2 regions of the Bacillus sp. DX3.1 genome follow, and region 1 is predicted to be linked to the other one. Evidence: riboswitches for the same ligand, from Rfam matches in the RefSeq annotation. Region 1 holds a riboswitch; the other holds the start of a gene.

Evidence for each region. A riboswitch is a leader RNA that binds a small molecule or an ion and turns the genes downstream of it on or off. The one in region 1 is predicted to bind cyclic di-AMP.
Region 2: it holds a riboswitch for cyclic di-AMP, as region 1 does, so the genes downstream of both, kimA (potassium transporter KimA) here and QRE67_RS04155 (signal peptide protein) in region 1, are expected to answer to the same signal.

Annotation. Positions count from the first base shown of each region.
Region 1 covers NZ_CP128153.1:852,160-858,481, reverse strand. The annotation lists gene kdpDN (KdpD-like non-kinase potassium sensor) at 1-764, opposite strand, end outside; gene kdpC (K(+)-transporting ATPase subunit C) at 831-1,412, opposite strand; gene kdpB (potassium-transporting ATPase subunit KdpB) at 1,432-3,531, opposite strand; gene kdpA (potassium-transporting ATPase subunit KdpA) at 3,545-5,212, opposite strand; gene kdpF (K(+)-transporting ATPase subunit F) at 5,232-5,312, opposite strand; gene QRE67_RS04155 (signal peptide protein) at 5,312-5,413, opposite strand; cyclic di-AMP (ydaO/yuaA leader) riboswitch at 5,515-5,658, opposite strand; gene QRE67_RS04150 (hypothetical protein) at 6,195-6,322, opposite strand, start outside.
Region 2 covers NZ_CP128153.1:1,624,954-1,631,275, forward strand. The annotation lists gene QRE67_RS08165 (DUF4179 domain-containing protein) at 1-82, shown strand, start outside; partial or broken gene QRE67_RS08170 (glycosyl hydrolase) at 129-422, opposite strand; gene QRE67_RS08175 (FMN-binding negative transcriptional regulator) at 506-1,126, shown strand; partial or broken gene QRE67_RS08180 (cation efflux transmembrane domain-containing protein) at 1,285-1,440, shown strand; gene QRE67_RS08185 (Fur-regulated basic protein FbpA) at 1,625-1,795, shown strand; gene QRE67_RS08190 (GntR family transcriptional regulator) at 1,874-2,545, opposite strand; gene QRE67_RS08195 (DMT family transporter) at 2,835-3,800, opposite strand; cyclic di-AMP (ydaO/yuaA leader) riboswitch at 4,097-4,241, shown strand; gene kimA (potassium transporter KimA) at 4,396-6,222, shown strand.

The DNA of each region.
Region 1 (6,322 bases):
ACAAGAATTTTTTCTTTTACACCAATTGGTTCCATCGCTGATTGACTAATTTTTTCATCCATATCATCCGCAACTTCACGTAACGATAACTCCCGCAAAGCACCTAAATTATTAATCGTAAAAAAGTTTTGTAAGCTCCTCTGAATTTTTTCTTCTCTATATATTTTTCCGTCCATTAATCGTTTCCTTAATACTTCAGGCGTTACATCAACAAGCTGAATTTCATTTGCTTTTTGCAAAATAAAATCTGGAATGCGCTCTCGTACTTTTACATTTGTTATTTGTTCCACGATATCATGAACACTTTCTAAATGCTGAATGTTAAATGCTGATAATACCGATATTCCCGCCTCTAATAGCTCTTCTACATCCATATAGCGTTTTTTATATTTAGATCCTGGTATGTTCGTATGCGCCAATTCATCAACAATGACCACTTGCGGCGCCCTTTTTATAATCCTGTCTACATCAAGCTCATAAAATATCTTCCCTTTATAGTTCATTTCTTTTAAAGGAATTTTTTCTAAATCAGCAATTGCTTCTGCTGTCTCTTGTCTCCCATGCGTTTCAATTAAACCAATAACAATGTCAATGTCCTCTTTTTTCATTTCTTGTGCATCGAACAACATTTTATAGCTTTTTCCAACGCCTGGTGCCGCACCAACATATAGCTTAAGTTTCCCAAGATTTTGTTGACGAATATATTCTAGATATTCTTCAGGTGTTCGCCTTTGAAATGGCGGTTTATGGTCATCTGCATACATTACAAACACAACCTTTCTTACCAACCAGTACTACCTCAATCCGAAAGATTGAGGTAGTACTAGTTACTATTTCATCATTTTTTGCAACTCAATATTTAGTTTCAAAACGTTTACACGATCTTCTCCAAATAGTCCAAGTGCACGTCCCTCAGTTTGAGACTTAATCAACTGATTCAATTTTTCTTTTGAAATGTTTGTTAATTTTGCAATGCGATCCACTTGTACATAAGCAGCTTGTGGACTCATATCAGGATCGAGCCCAGAACCTGAATTCGTTACTAAATCCATCGGTACTTCAGTAACTGGAACCGTTGGATTTTTTTCTTTCCAGTTTGCCACACTTTCTTCTACACGTTTTACTAAATCAGGGTTCGATGGCGCATAGTTATTAGATCCAGATGCTTCTGCTTTATATTCTATACTAGAGACACGCCCATGAAAATAACGTGGATCTTTAAAATCTTGACCAATTAGTTTTGAACCGATTACTTCATTCTTCTCATTATATATAAGACTTCCGTCCGCATTATCTTTCATAACAGCTTGCGCAATTCCCGTTACAAGCAATGGATATAAAAGCCCACACACGACAAGAAACGTAAAGGTTACACGAATGACAGGTGAAAGTATACTTTGTTTTTCGGACATTTTCCTTTTCCCCTCTTCCTTAAATAAACAATCCCACAATCATATCAATTACTTTAATTCCAATAAACGGAACAATTACCCCGCCAAGTCCATAGATCAACAAGTTACGACCAAGTAGTGCATTGGAACTCATTGGTTTATACGCAATCCCCTTCATTGCTAGAGGAATGAGTAATGGAATAATAATGGCGTTAAATATCAGTGCTGATAAAATGGCTGATAACGGTGAAGTTAGCTTCATGACATTAAGTGCTTCCATTTGCGGAATGGCCAACGTAAACATCGCTGGAATAATTGCGAAATATTTTGCGATATCGTTCGCAATACTAAATGTTGTTAATGCACCGCGTGTCATTAATAGCTGCTTCCCAATCCCTACAACCTCAATAATTTTTGTTGGATTAGAATCTAAATCAATCATATTGGCAGCTTCTTTTGCAGCTGTTGTACCACTGTTCATCGCTAACCCAACATCAGCTTGCGCTAAAGCTGGCGCATCGTTCGTACCATCACCTGTCATCGCAACAAGTTTCCCTTTTTCTTGTTCTGCTTTAATAACAGCAATTTTATCTTCCGGCTTACATTCTGCCACAAATTCATCCACGCCTGCTTCTTTTGCAATAGTTGCTGCTGTTAATGGGTTATCCCCTGTACACATGACTGTTTTAATCCCCATTTGACGAAGCTGTTCAAAACGCTCACGCATGCCTGGTTTCACAGTATCTTTTAAATATATTAATCCATAAATACGATGATCCACTGCAACTACAAGTGGTGTCCCGCCCTCTTTTGCAATTAAATCTGCTTTTTGATTCAAATCTTTTGGAATCGTACCGCCTTGTGCTTGTACCCACTCTATTACTGCACCAACTGCACCTTTTCGTACTTTTACACCATCAGGTAAGTCCACGCCACTCATTCTTGTTTCTGCTTTAAATGGAACAAATTCACCTTTTTCTGCAAGCTCTCTATTATAGGAAAAAGATTTTGACTTCACATATTCAATCACAGAACGACCTTCTGGTGTTTCATCTAGTACTGATCCAAGTGCTGCCCATTTTGCTACTTGTTCAATCGTTTCATTTCCTACAGGAAGCAATGTATGTGCCATCCGATTCCCAAATGTAATGGTACCCGTTTTATCTAAAATGATTGTATTAATATCACCAGCTGCTTCTACAGCTTTCCCTGACATTGCTAATACATTAAATTTTGTCACCCGGTCCATTCCGGCAATCCCAATTGCTGATAATAACCCACCAATTGTTGTTGGGATTAAACAAACAAGGAGTGCAACAAGTACTGCTGTATCGAGTTTAAATCCTAAATAATTCGTAAAGATTGGTAGCGTCACAACAACGATTAAGAAAATAAGTGTTAAACTTGTTAATACTGTGTTAAGAGCAATTTCATTCGGTGTTTTTTGACGAGCTGCTCCTTCTACTAAGGAAATCATTTTATCTATAAATGACTCACCTGGATTACTTGTAATAGAAATTGTAATCTCATCACTTACCACCATTGTGCCGCCTGTTACCGAACAAAAATCGCCACCTGCTTCTTTAATAACTGGAGCAGATTCCCCAGTTATTGCGGATTCATCAACGGATGCTAATCCTTTAATAACCTCACCGTCACTCGGAATCATTTCTCCCTGTTTCACAATTACAACGTCACCTTTTCTAAGCTCCGTTGCTGAAACTTGAACGATTTTTCCATTTTCTTTTACTGCATTCGCAAATACATCTTTCTTTGATTGTTTTAAAGAATCTGCCTGCGCTTTCCCGCGTCCTTCTGCCAATGCTTCTGCAAAGTTAGCAAACAAGACAGTGAATAATAAAATGAGAGAAACTGTTATATTAAACCAACCTGGTATACTACTAGATAAGCTTGGTAGAAACGATAAAATCAAAGTGATAACAAATCCGATTTCTACCACGAACATGATTGGATTTTTCACCATCACTTTCGGGTTTAGCTTCGCAAATGATTGTTTCATTGCATTTGTAATAATGTCACGATCCATTGTTTTTGCTTGTCTGACTTCACTTTCCATTTCTATTTTTGACGATGTAATCGATTGATTAGATTGTTTATCTTTTACCACTACAGGTCTCATCATTTACCCTCCATTACTTCAATGTAAGAAATTCTGCGATTGGTCCTAGTACTAACATTGGGAAGAACGTTAATGCACCAACGATTACAATCGTTCCAATGAAAATGCCTCCAAATAAACCATTATCTGTGCGGAATGTTCCTACTGTTTCTGGTACTACTGTTTTCTCTTTCAATGAATATGCAACAGCTAGCATTGTAATTAAACTGAAATAACGTCCTAAGAACATGACTATACCGGTTGTAATATTCCAAAATGGTGTATTATCGCCTAATCCTTCAAATCCGGAACCATTGTTAGCAGCTGAAGAAGTATATTCATATACAACTTGTGTTAAACCATGAAATCCTGAATGTGAGATTGCATCTGTTCCTAAATTCGTTGAAAGAGCCAATGCTGAAAATCCTAGAATGAGCAACGGATGAAATAATATCGTGACTGCAATTAATTTCATTTCCTTTCCTTCAATCTTTTTCCCTAAAAACTCTGGTGTACGTCCTACCATTAGTCCAGATATAAAGACAGCGATGATTGCGTACATAATGATATTAACAAAACCTGCTCCAACCCCGCCAAACACTGTATTTAACATCATATTGACAAGTGGTACTAATCCACCAATCGGTGTTAACGTGTCGTGCATTGTGTTAACAGCACCTGTTTCTGCCGCAGTTGTTACTGTCGCATACAAGGAAGAGAAAACTGTTCCAAATCGTACTTCTTTTCCTTCTGTACTACCTTGCACATTTTCCATACCAATTTGATTTAACGCTGGGTTTCCATGTAATTCAGATGAAACAATCGTTGTAAATCCGACTAAAAATACCATAAACAGTGAAACGAAAAGGATACGTCCTTGTTTTTTATTACCGACCATTCTTCCGTACGTAAATGGTAAAGCTGTTGGTAATAGCATCATGAGCATCATTTGCAAGATGTTACTAAGTTGACCTGGATTTTCAAATGGGTGTGTAGAGTTTGCACCAAAGAACCCACCTCCATTGTTACCAAGTTCCTTAATTGAAACGAATGAAGCAACCGGACCGCGTAAAATACTTTGTTTCACACCTTCAATCGTCTGAGCTGTAACCGCTCCGTCCAATGTTTGTGGTACACCAAGAGCAACAAACATCAATGCTGCTATAAATGCGATTGGAAGAAAGACTCTTGTTAAAGCTCGTGTAAAGTCTACGAAAAAGTTACCAAGTTCCTTCCCAGCTAATCCTCTTATAAAAGCCATAACAAGTGCTAACGTTGTTGCTGGTGCGGCAAACATTAAAAATGTAATCCCGATTAGTTGCGATAAATAAGACAAACCATTTTCACCGCTATAATGCTGCAAGTTTGTATCAGCCATAAAACTAATCGCTGTATTAAAAGCAAGCGTTGGCTCCATTCCTTCAATATGAGCTGGATTTAATGGAAGTACTCCTTGTAAGCGAAAGATGAAATACACGACAATGATCATGAAACCATTGAGTGCAACTAACGATAAAGCGTATTGCTTCCAACTCTGGTTATACGCTTTAACACCTGTAATTTTAAAAATAATCTTTTCAAAAGGCCCAAACACTTTATCTAATTTACTATTTCCTTGAAAAGCCTTCTCTAAATAAATGCCTGTTGGCTTTGCAACAAGAATGAATAACAACATTGTGATTACAACTGCAATCCAAATCATAATAAATGCTTCCCCCTAATTAAAACTTTTCTGGATTTAATAACGCGTAAACTAAATACACCGTAATTGCTGCAACAATAATCGATAACGCAATCATCATCATTGCTTCCCTTCCTTCACAACTTTATCTGACCATTTTGCTAGCCCCACCATAGACGCTGCTAATACAACAAATATTCCGACCATCACGACATCAAGCATACAAATCCCTCACTTTTAATTGTAAAATTTTACCATATATCCATTAAAAAAAGAACACTGAGGCTCTACTCAGTGTTCAAAAATGAACAACACAAAAGTAAACCTCCTCTCCAAACGCTTACGAAGTTAGCTGTCGGATTCGGGCCTAAAGAGTAGCCCTACTTTCGTAATGAAAGATTCACCCCAAGTGACAATGCACAAAATTGGTTCCCCCGCTCCATTTCTGGACTCAGCGATATCAGGTTGTTTTTGGAAATATTATGAATAATTTATGATTGTAAATATACTCCTCTATATTTGACTTGTAAAGAACAAAATTACCTGAAAACAGAAAGAATTTTATCATTTAACCGCTTACATTCATTGTTATATGTATTTTATCTTCTGTTTCCTTGTCTTTCCTTTTGTTTTCATTGAAAATACTATTTTATGTAAATTTATTTTGAAAATACAAGAAGAAAATCGCACTATTTTATTTACAATATCAACCATCTTTTTACTTTATTAGCGATATATATATATCCATTTTGATTTTTCGACATATAAGCTGCTGCTATGGATAACAAAAGGTGACCTGCACTCGTTTTCTCTCTTTGTTTTCACTGTGTCTGGGCAGGAAAAGAATTTGACCGCTTCTATGCATGAACGGATTCTCTCTCCCACCTAAAAGGAAGGGTTTTATGTCGGTTTTTTAATTTGTATTTATACAAATTAAAAAGGAGCTCATAATCCAAATACCATTTTCATAGTACCCGGAATTCGCTCCTTTTATATTACAAATCTAATAATTATAAAAGTGGCACAAATTACGCCCTCGAAAACATACTCGCATTAGCTCTGCATGTTTCTTTTCATACTCGATAATATCATTCTCTAAATATAAACTTGCACCTTCTAGCGGCAGTACTA
Region 2 (6,322 bases), 770 kb from region 1:
GAAGAAAATTGAAGTGCCTAAAAAAGAAGGGAAAGATAAAGATATTGTGTTAGATGATATTGTTATTGATTTGAAGAAATAAAAGAAGAAAGGACTGTCTTAATAAATTGGCAGTCCTTTTGTTTTTGTTAAGAAGTAGTAATTAATAAAGCATGAGGATGCTGCGTTTTATATTCCTCCTTCCATGGAATGTTGAACCGTTCCCATGTTTGTCCTGCATCTGTTGATTGAAATACACCGTTATTATTCAAAGCATAAAACGTATGAGGTTCTGTAAGATTGGTTGCTAGCATGGAAATTACAGTTCTGATTGGAGATGGTAATCCGTGATGAACCGCTTGAAAAGGTTCATTCTTTGTTTTTTTATAAATATAAGATTCATACGGTACATGGTGATGAGCTAGGTCAGCGCTTGGTGCAGTAGTCATGTTTTTTATTGAAAAAAAAGGAACTGTCGGTACATATAACGAAAAGAGTACGAGGTGAAAGAGGGGAGAGGTTAAAGGTGTATATTCCAAAGTATTTCAGAGTAGAAGATAAACATGAAGTGATAGAGTTTATAAAAAAACATTCATTTGCTACGATGGTTTCTTATCAAGAGGGGAAGCCGATTGCCACTCATTTACCATTTGTAGTGGAAGAAAGAGGCGATGATTTATATTTATGTGGGCATCTTGCACGTCCCAATCCGCAGTGGAAAAATATAGAGGAAAATGCACAATTATTGGTGATGTTTCAAGGACCACATGCGTATATTTCATCTTCTTGGTATGATCATGAAAATGTTCCGACTTGGAACTATATGACTGTTCACATATATGGAACTGGAAGTAGGGTTAGTGAAGACGCGATGAGGCAATCGCTCACTCTCATGCTAGAAAAGTATGAAACAGGTAGAGAGAATTCCGTACTTATGGACACATTATCTCCTTCCTTTATAGAACAACAGATGAAGGGGATTGTTGGGATCGAAATTAAAGTGAATGAAATAGAAGCACAATATAAGTTAAGTCAAAATAGAAACAAGATTGATTACGATAATATCATAAAAAAATTGCATGAAGAGAATGAAGTGTTGTCTAGTGAAGTTGCAACTAAGATGCAAAAGAAACGTATGAAAGAATAAGACTTGGATATGCGGGTTTTTAAAACGCATATCGAACCTATGGAGCATGATGAAATGGAAGCCTTTTACACATAATAGAAAAGAAACAATTCTGTTGAAGGAGCATTCATACAGGACATTCACATAATCAGGTTCATTTACAAAATAAAAAAGCATTGATGCTTGCCTTCATATTAACAATGAGTTTTATGATTGCGGAAGTCATTGGCAGAGTTGTAACAAATAGTTTAGCACTGTTATCGGATGCAGGGCATATGTTAAGTGATGTAGTGTCACTTGCCCTTAGTTTACTTGCTTTTAAACTCGAAGAAAAAAGATACTAAAAAGTGTCATGACATCTTTTGCGGAACATATATATATATAATGTGGCCACAAACGGTTTGTAAGGTAAATATTTCATGAAATTACTTTAATTCTAAATTATCATCTTTTATAATCAAAGTGGTAATTGATAAAGATTATCATTTTCAATGATTGTGGAAAGGAGTTTTTAAAAAGATGAGTAATCAACTCCGTTTTGCTGTTGAAAATCGTAAGAGGCATTTAATTGATCAGTTAATTGGGGCAGGTGTGTTTAAGATTCTCGATCGACAATTATACGAGCTTTCCTTAGACGAACTAGAACAAGAGTATAAAGACATTGAGAAATATGCAGAGGTTCATGCATAGTCATATAGAGCGCTGAACATAAATCCCCTTAAGTGTATCGAACTTAAGGGGATTTTCATGTGAACGATAAAAAATAAACTACGTATTAGAAATGATTTTTTGAATCTCTTCCATTGGTCGCAACCAGTTTTGAGACATTATTTTTTCCATTTGTACGGAGTCACGATTTATTAATGCTTGAATGATTGCGTTATGTTCCTCAATAGATTGGATGGCAGGAACGAAATTTTGGAAGAAAAGATATTCAAGACGCAATACATGAAGTTGTATGTTTGCTAAGAAGGGCTCAATGTATGTATTATTGGCGATTGATACGATTATATTATGAAATTGTAAGTCTAAGTTCATTGCACGTTTTGAGTCCTTCTCATCAATGGCATGTTTAAATTCGTTGTTTATGAGCGTAAGTTGTTGTATATCGTTTTCTTTTATATGATGAATGGCTTGTTTTCCTACAATGGTGTGAAGACCAGCAATTGTTTCGTAAATGACCGATATATCTTCTAATTTTATAGGTGAAATTTTTGTTTTTTGTCCTCGAACCATCTCGACAAGACCCGAGAGTTCTAACACTTGAAGTGCCTCTCTTACCGGTGTCCGACTTACTCCTAAAGCCTCCGCAAGCTCACTGTCATTAATTTTTTCATCAGGTTTTAAGACACCTTCAATAATCCAATCTTGTAATTGGTTAAGAACGAGAGATTTAGCAGAAAACCTTTCTTGTTTCGTAAAATTTTGAGGAATAGGCATGACAAAACACTTCCTTTCATTTGTTATTTCTAAATCTATATAAAAATAAATCCTTGTTGAGCCATTTATATAAATCCATTTTGATTTTTCGACATATAGCCGCGGTTATGGATAACAAAAGGTGACCTGCACTCGTTTTCTCTCTTTGTTTTCACTATGTCTGGGCAGGAAAAGGATCTGACCGCTTCTATGCATGGTCGGATGCTCTCTCCCACCTAAAAAGAAGGGGTTTATGTCGGCTTTTTAATTTGGATTTATATAAGAAGTTTGGTGAGAGAGAACAAAAACATTACTGTATGTTTTGTTCTTTCGTATCAACTAACCTTAGTTTTCGTTCTGTTTCATCAGGTTTTTGGCTGAGTAAAAGAACCATTACGATTACACATAGCGCTCCAAATAATTGGATGAATTGAAATGGAACATGCAAGATAAGTACGGAAGAAATGATAGCTGCAAGTGGTTCTGTACAACCGAATAGAGTAGTCTCTTTCGGAGTAAGATACCGTATGCTATCTAAATATAGATAGAAAGCAATAAGTGTTCCAAAAATCACGACAAATGCAATTAATAATAGAGTGTTTAGCTCTAGATGTTTTACGTCTGCAAATAATATGAACTGGTTTGTAGAAAGAAAGTTTAAGAGTGTGACTCCGGCTCCTCCTATAATCATTCCCCATCCGACAATAATAGACGAAGACCACTTTTCTAATAATTCTTTTGAATAGAGTGTATAGAATGCTAAAGATAAACCAGATAGAATTCCCCAAATAACAGCAGGTGTAGAAACCGCTAGATTATGAATGGATCCATTTGTTAGCAAGAAAAAGGTTCCGACTAAAGAGAGTGCGATTGAAATGGAATCAATTTTAGTAGGACGAATATTCCATTTGAAAATAAGAAAAATTGTAATAAATATAGGGGCTAAATATTGTAATAATGTTGCAACCGCGGCATTTCCTGCATCAATGGAAGCAAAATAGGTGTATTGTACACCAAGCATTCCTAATAATCCAAACAGAATCATTTTATTGGCGTCAGATTTTTGTTTCCAAATACCGAACACCTCTGATTTTTTACTTCCAAATGATGAGAATAAGAGCAAAATACTGCCTGATATTAATAATCGAACTGTAACTAACCATTCAGTTGAAACATTTTCTTGTTGAAACAGTTGTTGTGCTGCAGTTCCGGATAGTCCCCATAAACTGGCACCCGTAATAACCATTATAATACCTTTCAATCTTCCTTTATCCATTATGGACTCATTCTCCTTTCAATGAGAAAGTTAAATTCATTTGAGATATTGAATACAATATGTAATATATCACGTAAAGTATCAAAGGGAAACTAAAAATTCTGATTTTTGTAACGAGAAGCATATTGTTATGCAGTGATGAATGAATGTATGTATGTATGTATGTATCTTTATCTTGCTCTTTGTCGGTACATCATTTTGTTCCTTATGTTTCTATTTCTAAAGATGTAATCTATTGTATGAAAATTTTTATTTACTTTTTTAAAATAACGGAGTATCATAAACGACAGTTTCAAATTTCTAAATCGCTGAAACCTTATGGTACGGGGGAACCGTTTTTGTGGATTGATACATAATCCAAGGGGTGAATCCTTGCAAGGTAGGGCTACTCAAAGGCCCGAATCCGACAGCTAACCTCGTAAGCGTTATATGAGAAGGAAGGTGGAGCTTGTGCGACAAAAAAATTGATGTCTACAAGTCTATTTGTTATGACTTGTAGACATTTTTTAATTTTCGGGAAAATAAGTTTTTAACCGGAGTGTTTATTTCACTAACAGAGAAATAAACGTATAAAATTATTGGAGAGTGAACATCAGTGGTTTCATCCATAAAGAGATTTTTAATTGGTCGACCGTTAAAGTCAACCGAATTAGGAGAGCAAAAACTTAACAAAACGAAAGCGTTAGCTATTCTTTCTTCTGACGCTTTATCATCAGTTGCATATGGTCCAGAGCAAATATTGATTGCTCTAGCTACAGTTGGCGCGTTAGCATTTTGGTATTCAATTCCTATCGCAATTGGCGTATTAATTCTGTTAACGGCTCTAATTTTGTCTTATAGACAAATTATCTATGCTTATCCTCACGGCGGAGGAGCGTATGTGGTATCAAAGGAAAATCTAGGTATAAATCCTGGGTTAATAGCTGGAGGCTCTTTGTTAGTAGACTACATTTTAACTGTGGCAGTAAGTGTATCTGCGGGTACAGATGCCATTACATCTGCTTTTCCTAACTTACATTCTCATACTGTGGTCATTGCCATCATATTTGTGGTATTTATTACAATCTTGAACTTAAGAGGTGTAACGGAGTCAGCTTCTGTTTTAGCCTATCCGGTTTATTTATTTGTTTTAGCGTTATTCATATTAATCGGTGTAGGTATATACAACATTGTAACGGGTGAGGTTTCGCCTAATTTACATACACCAATTGGTACACCCGTAGCAGGAATCAGTTTGTTTTTACTCTTAAGAGCATTTGCATCAGGCAGTTCTGCTTTGACAGGAGTTGAAGCAATTTCCAATGCAATTCCAAACTTTAAAGATCCCGCCCCTAATAATGCTGCTAAAACGTTACTTGCGATGGGTTTCTTACTTGCATTGTTATTTTCAGGAATCGTATATTTAGCCTATTATTATGGTATTACTCCTAGTAAAGAGGTAACAGTTGTCTCGCAAATTGCTGAAGAAACATTTGGACGGAACTTCATGTATTTCTTTATTCAAGGAACGACAGCATTGATATTAATCCTTGCTGCTAACACTGGATATTCTGCTTTCCCTTTACTGGCAGTCAATCTTGCAAAAGATAAGTTTATACCAAGAATGTTTACAGTTAGGGGAGACCGATTGGGATACTCCAATGGAATTATCATACTTGGAATTGCTTCAATTATCTTAATTATTGCTTTTCAAGGGCAAACAGAGCATCTTATTCCACTTTATGCAGTAGGAGTGTTTATTCCATTTACGTTGTCCCAGTCTGGGATGGTGGTTAAATGGATTCGCGAAAAGCCTAAAGGATGGATTTTAAAATTAACTATTAATTTAACTGGTGCCATTATTAGTTTTATAGTCATGAGTATGTTCTTTTTAACCAAATTTGCACAGGTTTGGCCAGTCTTGATTTTTTTACCTATCATCATTTTTGTCTTTCATAGAATTAGAAAGCATTATGAAGCAGTAGGTGACCAATTAAGTCTTACAACATGTGAGCCTATTGTGCCAATTGAAGGGAATGTAATCATTGTACCTGTGGCTGGTATGACTCATGTAGTAGAGAGCTCATTAAATTACGCTAAATCTCTTTCACCAGATCAGATCATTGCTGTTTACGTTTCTTTTGAAAGGGAAGATGAAAAAAGGTTTGAAGCAAAATGGAATAAATGGCAGCCCGAGGTTAGACTGGTGACACTGCACTCTCATTACAGAAGTATTATTCAGCCACTGACCAAATTTATTGATACAGTTCAATACAAAGCAACTGAAGCAAATTATCGGGTTACTGTGGTAATACCGCAATTTATTCCTAAGAAAGGCTGGCACAATATTCTTCATAACCAGTCTAGCTTACTAATTCGCGCATTCTTGCTTTATCGGAGAAATGTAGTTATCACGACTGTACCTTATCATTTAAAAAAATAAAGATTCCAAAACAAGAAAAGGTAGCTTTACTCATGTAGAGCTACCTTTTCTTGTGCTAACAGGTGCATTATTATACATTAACTACCGCTAAGTGAAGTTA